DNA from 3 places in the Catenulispora sp. GP43 genome. Region 1 is predicted to be linked to each of the others. Evidence: riboswitches for the same ligand, from Rfam matches in the RefSeq annotation. Region 1 holds a riboswitch; each other region holds the start of a gene.
The links. A riboswitch is a leader RNA that binds a small molecule or an ion and turns the genes downstream of it on or off. The one in region 1 is predicted to bind cobalamin.

Region 1 (4,763 bases):
CACGACGCCGACGGCCACCAGCAGCGGACCGACGGCGGCCGGGCGCGGGGAGGACGGTCGGACCATGCCAGCCATGGTCACACGCCGCTCGGTGACGGCGCATCAGGGTGCTGCCCGGGATGTTCCCGGGGGCGGTCTCAGGGATGCCCTCAGGGGCGTCCCGAACGGGGCAACGGTCCGGGCCGAACGGTCCGGGCCCGAAGACCGGGACTCAGGAGTCCGGCTGCTCCACCAGCTGCGCGATGTACAGCGGCTCCCCGAGCTGGCCGATCAGGTCCAGCTGGGTCTCCAGGTAGTCGATGTGGTGTTCCTCGTCGGCCAGGATCTCCTCGAAGAGGTTCGCCGACGTGACGTCCCCGCGCTCGCGCATCAGCTTGATCCCGTTGCGCAGCCGCTCGACCGCCGCGACCTCGACCTTCATGTCGGCCTGGAACATCTCGGTGACGCTGTGGCCGATCTCCAGCGGGAACAGTTTCTGGAAGTTGGGCAGCCCGTCCAGGAAGATGATGCGCTCGGCGAGCTTGTCCGCGTGCTTCATCTCGTCGATGGACTCGCTGCGGGTGTACTCGGCGAGCTTCTTCCAGCCGCGGTCTTCCTGCAGTTTGTAGTGCAGCCAGTACTGGTTGATCGCCGTCAGTTCGGCCGTGAGCTGCTCGTTGAGGAACGCGATGATGTCCTTGTCACCCTGCATGGCGTCCGATATTGCCAGAGCGGCCGACCCCGGGGGTAACGGTGTGTGCGCGGATTGCTCCGAACGGGGAGCCCCGGGGCACGCCGGATCAGGCCGGGGCGGCTCGGGAGCGTCCGGGATCAGCCCAGGGCGGGCACCGCGGCCGGGCAGTGCGGCGCGTGCTGGAAGACCGGGGTCGCCGGGCGTGCGGCGGGGACCGGGGCCGGAGCCGCCTCCGGCAGCCGCTCGGCCTCGGGCATGACGTCCGCCGGCGCCGAGTCGGCGACCCGCGCGGCGGCGAGCAGGCAGCTCAGCCGCTTCACGCACGTCCCGCACGCCGAACCCGCCCCGGTGGCCTTGCGGACCTGCTTGACGGACTTGGCACCGAGCGCGACGGCGGCGTCCACCTCGGCGGTGGTGACCGCGTGGCATATGCAGGCGTACAAGCGGGGCTCCGGCTGTCAGCGGGGTCGCCAGGGGCGATCAATGGGACTTAGGGGAGCCTAAGCTACCTATCGCCCGCGTGCCAAGTCCCCGCGGTACGTGCCGTGCACCACATCTGGGACGATGGTCTCCATGGGGCAGCCGGGATCAGGGGTGGACACAGACGCCGGGACGGCGCCGGCGGACGGCCGGCTCCCCCCGGGCCAGCGCATGCAGCGTGGCGAGTGGCCGGTGCTGCACTACGGCCCGGTGCCCCGCTTCAAGCCCGCGAGCTGGGACTTCCGGGTCACCGGGGCCACCGCCGACGGCGAGGAGGCGATCTGGTTCCACGAGGAGTTCGGCGCCCTGCCGACCGTCGAGGTGGTCGCCGACTTCCACTGCGTCACCAAGTTCACGATGCTGGACGCGTCCTGGCGCGGTGTCTCCGGCCGCACCATCCTGGACCTGGCGCCGCCGGCCCCGGATGCGACGCACGTCACCGTCTGGGCCGAGTACGGCTACAGCTCGAACCTGCGCCTGGAGGACCTGCTCCGGGAGGACGTCGTGTTCGCCACCCACCACGACGGCGCGCCGCTCACCCCCGAGCACGGCTTCCCGCTGCGGCTGATCCTGCCGCACCGGTACGCCTGGAAAGGGCCCAAGTGGGTCCGGGGCATCGAGTACCTCACCGAGGACCGCCGCGGGTTCTGGGAGGAGCGCGGGTACCACAACATCGGCGACCCGTGGCGGGAACAGCGGTACTCCTACCAGGAGGACCCCGGCGACGGGCCTCCGCTGTAGTCCCGTCCCGGCTGTAGTCCCGTCCGGCCGGCTCCTCAGCCCGTCCGGATCCGGCGCAGCACCGCCCGCCACAGCGTCCCGGGCCGGCCGAGCGCCGGCAGCCGCTGCCCGGGGGCGGGCGTGTCGCGTTGCTCACCCCGCGCCAGGGCGAACGCCCCGCCGTCCAGCTCGTATTCACCCAGGACACGGGGTCTGCGCTGTCGATCGCTCACCATCCCATTGAGGGATACATCCGGACATCGCGCCACCCGGCGCCGTCCGGACGCGGTTTGACGGCCGGTGATCGCTGCGGGATGCTGCACGCGGGACGGTCGGCAGGAATCCGGTGCGAATCCGGAGCGGTCCCGCCACTGTGATCAGGGAGTGCCTCCCGCTTGAGATGCCACTGGAACATCAGTGTTCTGGGAAGGCCGGGCAGGCGCGCGGATCTGAGAGTCAGGAGACTACGACCGCCCCAGGCACGCCGCCCCCGCGGCGTGTTCTCGTGAGGAGACCTGTCGGGCGTGGATACCCGTGAGGAGCTGATCCGGCGTGCCGCCGTACCCGTTCACCGCCGTCGTCGGGCTCGACGACCTGCGGCTGGCCCTGCTGCTGAACGCCGTGTCCCCGGCCGTCGGCGGCGTGCTCGTGCGCGGGGAGAAGGGCACTGCCAAGTCGACGATCGTGCGCGCCCTGGCCGCCGTGCTCCCGCAGATCGCCGTGGTCCCGAGCTGTCGGTTCTCGTGTGACCCCGCGACCCCCGACCCGGCCTGCCCGGACGGCCCGCACCTCCCCGGCGCCACGGCGGCCCGGTCCCGCCCGGCGCGCCTGATCGAGCTCCCGGTCGGCGCCACCGAGGACCGCCTCGTGGGCTCCCTGGACCTGGAGAAGGTCCTGGCCTCCGGCGTCGCCGCCTACGAACCCGGCCTGCTGGCCGCCGCGCACCGCGGCCTGCTGTACGTGGACGAGGTCAACCTCCTGCACGACCACCTCGTGGACCTGCTCCTGGACGCCGCCGCGATGGGCGTCGCGCACGTCGAGCGCGAAGGCGTCTCGGTCCGGCACGCGGCGCGCTTCCTGCTCGTCGGCACCATGAACCCCGAAGAGGGCGAACTGCGCCCGCAGCTGCTGGACCGGTTCGGCCTGACCGTCGAAGTCCGCGCCAGCCGCGACCCGGCCGAGCGCGCCGAGGTGGTCCGCCGCCGCCTGGCCTACGAGGCCGACCCCGAGGGCTTCGCAGCGGCCTGGGAGCAGGCGGACAAGGAGACGGCCGCACGCATCGAGGCGGCGCGCGCCCTGCTGCCCTCCGTGGTGCTCCCGGAGGCCGAACTGCTGCGAGTCACTCGGATCTGTGCGGCGTTCGAGGTCGACGGGATGCGCGCGGACCTGGTGACGGCACGGGCCGCGACCGCGCTCGCGGCCTGGGCCGGGCGCGACGTGGTGATCGCCGAGGACGTGCGGCAGGCCGCGATGCTGGCGCTGCCGCACCGCCGGCGGCGGCATCCGTTCGACGCGCCGGGCCTGGACGAGGAGCGGCTGGACGAGGCCATGGACGACGGGGATGAGGATCCTGATCCCGGTCCCGGTTCCGGTGGGCCCGACGGCGGCGGTGGGCCCGACGGCGGCGGCGGTCCTGACGGCGGCGGCGGTCCTGACGGCGGCGGCGGTTCCAACGGTGGCGATACTTCCGGCGGCCCGTCCAACGGTGCCGAGCCTGAGCCCTCGGTCGGTGCCTCGACCGGCGAATCACCCGCTGAGCAGAAGCAAGTGTCCGGATCGTCGCGCGAGCAGCCCGCCGCCACTGCCACTGAGCCCTTCAAAGCCCGCCTGCTCCAGGTCGAAGGCGTCGGCACCGGCGCCGAAGGCCGCCGCTCCCGAGCCCGCGCCGCCGGCGGCCGCTCGGTCGGCGCCCGCCCCGGCGCGCGCGGCCTCCATCTGATCGCGACCGTCCACGCCGCCGCGCCCCAGCAGGTCGCCCGGGGCCGTCGCGACGGCGCTCTGCGTCTGCGCTCCGAGGACCTCCGCGAGCCGATCCGCGAGGGCCGGGAAGGCAATCTCGTCCTGTTCGCGGTCGATGCCTCCGGGTCCATGGCCGCCCGCCAGCGCATGGCCGCCGTCAAGGGCGCGATCCTCTCGCTGCTCCTGGACGCCTACCAGCGCCGTGACAAGGTCGGCCTGGTGACCTTCCGCGGCCGCACCGCCGAGGTCGCGCTGCCGCCCACCTGGTCCGTCGACGCCGGCGCCGCCCGGCTGGCCTCGCTGCCCACCGGCGGCCGCACCCCGCTGGCCGCCGGTCTGCTCCAGGCCGCGGACGTCCTGCGCGTCGAGCGCATGCGCGACCCGGACCGGCGGCCCCTGGTCCTGGTCGTCACCGACGGCCGCGCCACCCAGGCCTCGCACTCGAAGGACCCCCTCGCCGACACCCGCCGCGCCGCGGCCCACCTCCGCCAGGCTGTCGCGGCCCTGGGCGGCACGGCCGTCGTCGTGGACTGCGAGGCCGGCCCGGTCCGCCTGGGGCTGGCCGGGCGCCTGGCCGCCGATCTGGGCGCCGACCACCTGCCCCTCACCGATCTCGCCGCCGACGCGCTCACCGCGGCGGTGCACGGCAACCGACCCCGCTCCGACCGGAGGGCCGCCTGATGCCGCAGGGCCAACCCACGCACGTCCCCGACGACGGCCTCACCACGCGCCAGCGCCGCAACCGGCCGCTGACGATCGTGCACACCGGCCCCGGCAAGGGGAAGTCCACCGCCGCCTTCGGCCTGGCCCTGCGGGGCTGGAACCAGGGCTGGCCGATCGGCGTGTTCCAGTTCGTCAAGTCCGCCAAGTGGCGCATCGGCGAGGAGACCGCGCTCAAGGCGCTCGGCGAGCTGCACGAGCGCACCGGCGT
Region 2 (4,763 bases), on a different contig from region 1:
AGGAGGACTGGGACAACCCCGCGCGCCCGGACTGCAAGGTGCGGGCCAAGGAGGTCTACGGCCGCGACCTGGCGTCCTACGTCGCGATCTGGCGCTTCCTGCTCGACATCGACCTGACCAGCGAGATCCACGCCGAGGTGCCGACCGACGACCCGCTGCTGTTCCTGCTCGCCGATCCCCGGCAGGCGGTGCCGCGGGTGCAGGACGAGCTGTACGTGCGGATCGTCGACGTGGACCGGGCCCTGGCGGCGCGGCGGTACGCGGCGCCGGTCGACGTGGTGTTCGAGATCTCGGACACCTTCTGCGCGTGGAACACCGGACGCTGGCGGTTGCGCGGCGATGCCGAGGGGGCGGTCTGCGAGCGGACCACGGATCCGGCGGATCTGGTGCTGGGGCCGCGCGAGCTCGGGACCGCCTACCTCGGCGGTTTCTCGCTGGCCGCGCTGGGCCGGGCCGGGCGGGTCGAGGAGCTGCGGCCGGGGGCGCTGGCCGAGGCGTCGCGGGCCTTTGTGAGCGATGTCGCGCCCTGGGTGCCCTTCGGATTCTGACCTTGGTCTCATAATCTGGGCGCCATGAACGAGGTAACCGAGAAGGATTACAAAGGCGTACTCCTGCGGCGGCACCCCGCGTCCGGCAACGGCGTGGTCGCGGAGATCGTGCTGAACCGCGCGTCGGCGATGAACGCGATCTCGACCGCGATGGCCGCGGCGATCCGGGACGTCGCGCCGGAGCTGGCCGAGGACCCGGCGGTGCGCGCCGTGGTGGTGTCGTCGGCGCCGCCCGCGGCCGAGGGGAAGAACCACGCGTTCTGCGTCGGCGTGGACCTCAAGGAGCGCAACCAGATGAGCGACGCCGAGCTGGTCGCCACCCGGCCGGCGTTCCGGCGGACCTGGGGCGCGTTCGGCTCGCTGCCGATGCCGGTCGTGGCTGCGGTCTCCGGCTACGCCCTGGGCGGCGGCTGCGAGCTGGCGCTGGCCTGCGACCTGATCGTGGCCGACGACGGCGCGGTGTTCGGGCTGCCCGAGGTGTCCGTCGGCGTCATCCCCGGCGGCGGCGGCACGCAGACGCTGGTGCGGCGCGTGGGCATGAACCGCGCCGCCGACCTGATCTTCACCGCGCGGCGCATCGACGCCGACGAGGCCGACCGGTTCGGGATGGTGGACCGGCGGGTGCCGGGGAGCTCGACGGCGCGCGCGGCGGCGCTGGAGCTGGCGCAGCAGATCGCGAAGAACTCGCCGATCGGGGTGCGCAACGCCAAGCACGCGCTGAAGGTCGGCGCGGACCTGCCGCTGGCCGCCGGGCTGGACGTGGAGGACGGGGCGTGGCGGGCCACGGCGTTCTCGGCGGACCGGGCCGAGGGTGTGCGGGCGTTCGTGGAGAAGCGGTCGCCGGTCTGGCCGTGAGTGGTGCGGGGTTCTTGAAGCAGCGCGGGGCTTTTGAAGTAGCGCAGGCTTCTTGAAGTAGTGCAGATCACCAGCCGTCGCCCCATTTGCCGTTAGGCGAGTGCGTCCGCGCTTGCTAGCGTCTTGGGCGACGGCGGTGTGCGCCGTCCACATCGAGTGCAGCGAAGCCGGTGGGAATCCGGCGCTGTCCCGCAACTGTGAGCTCTCCGTTCGGAGGGCGAGCCAGGTCGCCTCACGCGATGTGCCAAGGTTCGGCCCTCGCGGTTCGGGGCGGTCCGGCTGTGTGCGCGGCACGCCTGCCTGGGTCGGCGCGCGCGGCGGGGACCGCGGATCAGCCGGAGGAGCTGACCTCGTGCATTCTCGTCTGCACAATTCGACGCGGCGCGTGGCCGTCGGCCTCGTCGCGGCCTCGGCGCTGCTGGCCGCCGGGTGTTCGTCGTCGAAGTCGGCGTCGGCCCCGGCCGGCTCGGGCACCGCGTCCACCACGACCGCCGCCTCGTCCGCGGCCGCCTTCCCGGCCACGATCACCGCCAAGAACGGCGCGGTGAAGTTGGCGGCCGAGCCGAAGAAGATCGTGTCGCTGTCGCCCTCGGCCACCGAGGACCTGTTCGCGATCGGCGCGGGCTCGCAGGTCACCGCGGTCGATGACCAGTCGGACTATCCCGCGAGCGCCCCGAAGAGCGCGCTGTCCGGCTACAAGCCGAACGCCGAGGCGATAGCGAAGTACAACCCGGATCTGGTGGTCGTCGCCGACGACAGCTCGCAGATCGTGGAGCAGCTCGGCAAGCTGAACGTCCCGGTCCTGTGGTTCGACGCCCCGAACACCCTGGACGACGCCTACAGCCAGATCACCGAGCTCGGCGCCGCCACCGGCCACACCACCGCCGCGACCACCGAGGTCGCCACGATGAAGCAGCAGATCACGGCGGCGATCGCGGCCACGAAGAAGCCGGCCACACCTCTTAAGTACTACTACGAGGTCGGCACCCCCGGGAACTACAGCGCCACCTCGAAGACCTTCATCGGCTCGATCTTCGCCCAGTTCGGCCTGACCGACATCGCCGACCCGGCCGACAAGACGGGCGGCGGCTACCCGCAGCTCTCCGACGAGTACCTGGTGACCGCGGCCCCCGACCTGATCTTCCTGGCCGACACCAAGTGCTGCCAGCAGACCTCGGCCACCGTCGCCGCCCGCCCCGGCTGGTCGGCGATCCCGGCGGTGAAGAACGCGGCGAAGGGCACGGTCGTCGGCATGGACGACGACATCGCCTCCCGCTGGGGTCCGCGCCTGGTGGATCTGGTGCAGCAGATCTCGAAGGCCGTGAACCAGGCCCAGGGCTGAGCCACGGCGATGCGGCGGCAGGGAGCGGATGCGGATGCTGACGCGGCGGCGGCGGGGGGTGCCGAAGCCGCGGCGGTCGATGCTGCTGCGACGATGGTGGCCGCGGGCGCTGACGCGGCGGCCGGAGTCCTGGCGCCGGGACCTGCCGCGCATGTCGCTGCCGAGTCTGCGAGCGGCGACCGCCCGGCGACCGATGAGCCGAACTCGATCCCCCCGCACTCGCGCCCGAGCCGCCGCCTTGCCCGCTCCGCGGTCGATGAGCCGAACTCGATCCCTCCGCACTCGCTCCCGCACTCACCCCCACGCCGCCGCCTCGCCCGCCCGACCGTCGCCCTCCTCGCCGCGACCGCGGTCCTCCTTCTCGCCGTCCTCGTCTCCAGCCTCGGCGGCGCCGCGGGCCTCCCGGTCGCCGGCACCGCCAAGGCGCTGCTGGACAAGCTCCCCTTCGTAGACCTCCATACCGGGCTCGGGCCGGTGCAGCAGAGCGTGCTGGACCAGATCCGGCTGCCGCGCGTCGTCCTGGCCACGCTCGTCGGGGCGCTGCTCGCGCAGGCGGGGGCCGCGTATCAGGGCGTCTTCCGCAATCCGCTCTCTGACTCCGGGACCATCGGGGCCTCCGCCGGTGCCGGGATGGCCGCGACGCTCGTCATCGTCTATGGCGGCGGGCCCGAGCACACCGTGGCGGGCATCGGTGCCGTGCCGCTGGCCGCGTTCGTCGGTGCGCTCGGCGGGGTGCTCGCCAGCTATGTGCTCGGCACGTTCGTGGGTCGGGGCGGGACCGCCTCGCTCATCCTCGCCGGGGTCGCGGTCAGTTCGTTCGTCGGGGCGGTGCAGGCGTTCGTCATGCAGCGGAGCACCACGGACGTGCGGCAGGTGTACTCGTGGCTGTTCGGGAGTTTCGCCGCCGCCGACTGGTCGCTGGTGCGGTTGGCGCTGCCCTACGCCGTCATCAGTGTCCTGATCGTCACCGTGCACGCGCGGCATCTGGACGTCCTCGCGCTCGGCGACGACGAGGCCGCCACCCTCGGCCTGAACCCCGTGCGGACCCGGCTGATCGTGCTGGCCGCGGCCTCGCTGGCGACCGCGACCGCGGTCGCGGTCAGCGGCATCATCGGGTTCGTCGGGCTGGTGGTGCCGCACGTCGTGCGCCGTGTCGCCGGGCCCGGGCACCGGCTGCTGCTGCCGATGAGCCTGCTGGTGGGCGGTGCGTTCCTGGTGCTGGCCGACCTGCTCGCGCGGACCGTGCTGGCGCCGGCCGAGCTGCCGATCGGGGTCGTGACCTCGTTCGTCGGGGCGCCGTTCTTCCTGGTGATCCTGCGGGCGACGCGGGAGCGGGACCGGTGAGCGCGGTCAAGGCCGCCGGGGTGCGGGTGAGGCTGGACCACAAGCCGATCCTGCACGGCGTCGACCTCGCCGTGGCCTCCGGATCGTGGCACGCCGTGCTCGGCCCGAACGGCGCGGGCAAGTCCACGCTGCTCAAGGCGATCGTCGGCATCCTGGCCTACCAGGGCGACATCCGGGTCGGCGGGGAGTCGGTCGCGAAGCTGTCCGCCAAGCACCGGGCCCGCCTCATCGCCTACGTCCCGCAGCAGCCGCAGCTGCCCGGCGACATGACCGTCGCCGAGTACGTCCTGCTCGGCCGCACCCCGTACCTGGGCTACCTGGGCGTGGAGTCCCGTAGCGACCGCGCGGTCGCCGAGGGCGCGCTGGAGCGCCTGGACCTCGCCGGATTCGCCGGCCGCCGGCTCGGGGCGATGTCCGGCGGCGAACGGCAGCGGGTGGTGCTGGCCCGCGCCCTCGCGCAGCAGGCCGGCGTGCTGCTGCTCGACGAGCCGACCACCGCCCTGGACCTCGGCCACCAGCAGCAGGTCCTGGACCTGGTCGACGAGCTGCGCGCGACCGAGGGCCTGACCGTGGTCAGCACCCTGCACGACCTCAGCCTGGCCGCGCAGTACGCCGACGAGCTCACTCTCGTGGCCGGCGGCGCGGTGGTCGCCACCGGCACGGCGCGAGAAGTC
Region 3 (4,763 bases), on a different contig from region 1:
GGAAGACGGCCTGCTCGCCGGCCGCCAGCCAGACGCCCACCACGACGGCCGCCGCGAGGTGGGCGGCCAGCATTCCCCAGCTGTCGGAGCCGAGGAACGGCGGGCCCGAGTGCATGCCGCTCATGCCGCTCATGCCGCTCGCGCTGCTCATGCCGCTCGCGCTGCTCATGCCGCTCGCACTGCCCATCGACATGCCCGGCACGCCGGCCATCCCGGGCATGTTCATCCCGGAGGCGTTCATCCCGGACATGGCCGAAGCGTCGAGCGGCCCCGTCGTCAGAGCCTGGCTGGCCTCGAACCAGAAGTGCAGAAGAGCCTGCGCGCCGATCGTCAAGGTGATGACATGAATCGTGCCGCGCTGTTTGCCGGACAGCAGCCAGGCGAGGCCGAAGGTGACCTCGGCGGCCCCGGCCAGTGCCCACCACGGGACAGCCCGCCCGGACATCGACAAGTGCGCGGCCGTGGCCAGCAGCGTGCACACGGCCGCGAACATCGCGGACCGCGCGGCGCGCAGTCCCCCGTCGACACTCATGGCTGTGACATCGTCGCATCCGCCCGCCGGGCGGGTGACGGCAGGCGCCGGCTACGGCTCCTGGCCGGTGACGTCCCACCGGTGTTCGACGCGCGCGATCTTCCAGTAGGCGATCGCGGCCGCCCAGACGGCGATGAACGCGCCGACGATGATGAACCCGACATTGTTCAGATTCAGGTTCGCGATCCAGTCGGTGACCGGGTTGACGACGCCGAACTGGTCGTGGACCACGCCGACGAGCTCGATGCTGCCGATGATCAGGGCGACGGCCACGGACAGCCCGGTGATGGTGAGGTTGTAGTAGACCTTGCGGATCGGGTTGGAGAAGGCCCAGTGGTAGGCGAAGTTCATGAAGGTGCCGTCGAGCGTGTCGAACAGGGTCATGCCCGCGGTGAACAGCAGCGGCAGGCACAGGATCGCGTACCAGGGCAGGCCGGCCGCGGCGCTGGAGCCGGCCAGGGCCAGCAGCAGCACCTCGGTGGCGGTGTCGAAGCCGACGCCGAACAGCAGCCCGACCGGGTACATCTGGCCGGGGCGGGTGATGGACTTGGTGAGCCGGCCCAGGATCCGGTTCATGAAGCCGCGCTTGTCCAGCTGCGCGGTCAGGGCGGCCTCGTCGTACACGCCGCGCCGCATCGCCTTGTACACCTTGTAGATGCCGATCAGCGCGACCAGGTTCAGGATGCCGATCAGGTACAGGAAGGTGCCCGAAGCGGTCGTGGACACCACGCCGAGCGACTGGCGCGTGCTGGACTTGTCGTCGGTCAGGCTGGCGGCCTGGCGCGCGCCGGCGGCGATCCCGGCGGCCAGCACGACGACGATCGTCGAGTGCCCGAGCGCGAACCAGAATCCGACGGACACCGGCCGCTTGCCGTCGGCCATCAGCTTGCGCGTGGTGTTGTCGATCGCGGCTATGTGGTCGGCGTCGAACGCGTGGCGCATGCCGAGCGTGTAGGCGGTGACGCCGAGGCCGAAGCCGAAGACCTGCTTGCCGACGGTGTAGTGATGCGGGGCGACCAGGCCGGCGAGGATCCCGAACGCCGCGACGTGCATCGCCACGATCACCGCCAGCAGGCCGCCGAAGCGCAGCCAGTCGGTACGGAGCCAGCGCAGCGGCGCCGAGGACGGATTCCGGACAGGTCGGACGGGATCGTTCGCAGGCACGCTCACGCGGCTCGCCTCCAGCACCTCGTGGATGGTCGATGTTCGGTGCCGTGGCCGGTCTCCTGGCTGACGGGTCGACGCCCCGGCTCCGCCTTCCCAGACGCCTGACGCGTCCAGTGGCCGCCGCCGCGCCGTACTTCGCGCGGCGGCATGGAACCGGTGCATTCCCGATCACAGTGGCGAGGGCCGCTCCGGTTTTCCACCGGTCTTCCCGAGCACCACGGCATGGTCACCGTAGCGAGCGGTCCGGAACCCGGCAAGGTGGGCCCCGGCTATGCGTAGACCATCAGTCTGCGGGATCCAGCCCGAGGCGCTGAAGTGCCGAGCGATGAATCAGGATCCGGCACTCATGGGTCCAGCGACCGTCAGGGCCCTTGCCGCACAGATGATGCCGACTCTTGCGGGAACCAGCCGGGATTCGCGGACGACTATCATCGTGTGAGCATCGATGACGTGCCGGACGGTCCGGCGGCACATCCCGGATCAGCACATCCCGGATCAGCACATTCCGGAGCGGCGGATCCCCGACGCGGCTTCGGTACCAGTAGCCTGAGTTCCCGTCTCGGCGGGTTCGGCCGCGTGCTGGCGTTCGTCGCGTTGTCGGCGGCACTGTACGCCGGCGCGTTCGGCGCCGGGCGCCTGGCCGGACCGGTGGCACCCGATCTCGTTCCCGGCGCGCCGGGCGGGCAGAGCCCCACTCCGGGGATGCCGGGGATGGGCGCGTTGGGTGGCGGCCGGTGAGCGCCGGGCCGGACACGGTGCCGGCAGCGTCCACGCCGCCTGCGGCGGTCACCGATCTCGTGATCGGCGGGATGACCTGCGCCGCGTGCGTCGGGCGGGTGGAGCGACGACTGGCCCGCATCGAGGGCGTCTCGGCCGGCGTCAACCTGGCGACCGGCCGGGCCCGGATCCTGCATCCGCCGCGGGTTCCGGTCCGGGACCTGATCGCCGCGGTCGAGCAGGCCGGATACACCGCACTCGCGGTCCGCGACGACGCCGCTTCTTCCGGGATGGCCGAGACGGCCGAGACGGCCGAGTCGCCGGCCGACCGGCAGCGCCTGCTCGGCGTGGCCGCGATGGCCGTGCCGGTCATCGCGCTGTCCATGATCCCGGCGGTCCAGTTCCGCGACTGGCAGTGGTTCTGCTTCCTGCTGGCCGCCCCGGTGGCGACCTGGGGCGCCTGGCCCTTCCATCGCCGTGCCCTGATCAACCTGCGGCACGGCGCCGCGACCATGGACACGTTGGTGAGCATCGGCGTTCTCGCTTCCTTCGGCTGGTCGGTCTACGCGCTGTTCTTCGGCACCGCGGGCTTGCCCGGAATGCGGATGGGCTTCTCGTTCAGCGTCGGCGGCGACGGCGCCGGGCACATGTATCTGGAGGCTGCGGTCGGCGTGCCGCTGTTCGTCCTCTGCGGACGTCACCTGGAGAGCCGTGCCCGACGCCAGACCGGCTCGGCCCTGCGGTCTCTGGCTGAGCTGAGCGTCAAAGAGGTCTGCGTCCGCGACGCTGCCGGCGGCGAACAGCTGATTCCGCTGGAGCAGCTCCTGCCGGGCCGGGAGTTCGTGGTGCGTCCCGGCGAGAGGGTCGCCACCGACGGTGTCGTGGTGGAGGGTGCGTCGGCGATCGACCTGAGCATGCTGACCGGAGAGAGCGTGCCGGTCGAGGCGGGCCCGGGGGAGCGCGTCGCCGGCGGCACCCTGAACGTCGGGGGCACACTGGTGGTCCGGGCCACCGCGGTCGGCGCCGACACTCAGCTGGCCCGGATCGCGGCCCTGGTCCAGGACGCCCAGACCGGCAAGGCGCGCGCGCAGCGGTTGGCCGACACAGTGGCCGCGGTGTTCGTGCCGGCGGTGCTGGCCATCGCCGTGACCGTCCTGGGCTTCTGGCAGGGCGCCGGAGTCCGGCCCGAAGTCGCGATCACCGCGGCGGTCGCGGTCCTGGTCGTGGCGTGCCCCTGTGCACTCGGCCTGGCCACCCCGACCGCGTTGCTGGCCGCCACCGGACGCGGCGCGCAACTGGGCATCTTGGTCAAGGGCCCCGAGGTGCTGGAACGGCTGCGCCACCTGGACGCGGTCGTCCTGGACAAGACCGGCACGCTGACGGAAGGCCGCACGGCGCTGATCGCCGTCACACCGGCCCCGGGACACGACGGCGACCGGGTGTTGCGGCTGGCAGCGGCTGTCGAGCAGCGCTCCGAGCACCCCCTCGGCCGAGCCGTCGTCTCCGCCGCCCACCGTGCCGACGGCTCCGCACTGCCCGCCGTCGCGGACTTCTGGTCGCGACCGGGCGTCGGAGTCGGGGCGATGGTCGAGGGCTGCGATGTCCGCGCGGTCCGCCCGAACGATGCTCGGGAACTACCCGAAGCACTCCGCACGGCGCTGGCCGCCGCGGAAGCGAACGGCCACACCCCGGTCCTGGTCGAAGTGGACGGCGCGCCGGCGGCGATCCTCACCATCGGCGACACCTTGCGTCCCGATGCCTACCGCACAGTGCGCCGGCTCCGAGGACTGGGTCTGGAGCCGATCCTGGCCACCGGCGACAGCGCCGGCGCGGCGACCGCCGTGGCGCGCGAGCTGGGCATCACGGCGGTGCACCACTGCGCCTCACCGGAACGCAAGGCCGAGATCGTCGCCGAGCTGCGCGCCGCCGGCCGCGTCGTGGCCGTGGTCGGCGACGGCGTCAACGACACCGTCGCCCTGGCCGCGGCCGACCTCGGGGTCGCGATGGGAGGCGGTACCGACGCCGCGATCGGCGCCGCCGGCCTGACGCTGGTGCGCGCCGACATCGGCTTGGTCGCCGACGCCGTCTGTCTGGCCCGCCGGACCCTGTCCACGATCCGCGCGAACCTGGTCTGGGCCTTCGGATACAACCTCTTCCTCATCCCGCTGGCGGCCGTCGGACTGCTCAACCCGATGCCGGCCGCGGCGGCGATGTCCGCCAGCTCGCTGCTGGTCGTCGGCAACAGCCTGCGGCTGCGTACCTGGCAGCCGCAGCGCCGCGGGCTTGCCGGAGGCGTCCGGTGACCGGCGCTGGCCCACGCCTCAGCGTTCGGCGATGGGCCGTGGTC

Region 2: it holds a riboswitch for cobalamin, as region 1 does, so the genes downstream of both, ABH926_RS09515 (ABC transporter substrate-binding protein) here and ABH926_RS05870 (putative cobaltochelatase) in region 1, are expected to answer to the same signal.
Region 3: it holds a riboswitch for cobalamin, as region 1 does, so the genes downstream of both, ABH926_RS50690 (HoxN/HupN/NixA family nickel/cobalt transporter) here and ABH926_RS05870 (putative cobaltochelatase) in region 1, are expected to answer to the same signal.

Annotation. Positions count from the first base shown of each region.
Region 1 covers NZ_JBGCCT010000002.1:486,042-490,804, reverse strand. The annotation lists gene ABH926_RS05895 (sensor histidine kinase) at 1-66, opposite strand, end outside; gene bfr (bacterioferritin) at 212-691, opposite strand; gene ABH926_RS05885 (bacterioferritin-associated ferredoxin) at 811-1,116, opposite strand; gene ABH926_RS05880 (sulfite oxidase-like oxidoreductase) at 1,247-1,894, shown strand; gene ABH926_RS05875 (hypothetical protein) at 1,930-2,109, opposite strand; cobalamin riboswitch at 2,212-2,338, shown strand; gene ABH926_RS05870 (putative cobaltochelatase) at 2,426-4,513, shown strand; gene cobO (cob(I)yrinic acid a,c-diamide adenosyltransferase) at 4,513-4,763, shown strand, end outside.
Region 2 covers NZ_JBGCCT010000003.1:477,653-482,415, forward strand. The annotation lists gene ABH926_RS09505 (GNAT family N-acetyltransferase) at 1-548, shown strand, start outside; gene ABH926_RS09510 (enoyl-CoA hydratase/isomerase family protein) at 573-1,403, shown strand; cobalamin riboswitch at 1,521-1,650, shown strand; gene ABH926_RS09515 (ABC transporter substrate-binding protein) at 1,756-2,745, shown strand; gene ABH926_RS09520 (FecCD family ABC transporter permease) at 2,755-4,089, shown strand; gene ABH926_RS09525 (ABC transporter ATP-binding protein) at 4,086-4,763, shown strand, end outside.
Region 3 covers NZ_JBGCCT010000049.1:34,881-39,643, reverse strand. The annotation lists gene ABH926_RS50695 (hypothetical protein) at 1-532, opposite strand, end outside; gene ABH926_RS50690 (HoxN/HupN/NixA family nickel/cobalt transporter) at 584-1,702, opposite strand; cobalamin riboswitch at 1,731-1,934, opposite strand; gene ABH926_RS50685 (hypothetical protein) at 2,135-2,437, shown strand; gene ABH926_RS50680 (heavy metal translocating P-type ATPase) at 2,509-4,719, shown strand; gene ABH926_RS50675 (copper chaperone PCu(A)C) at 4,716-4,763, shown strand, end outside.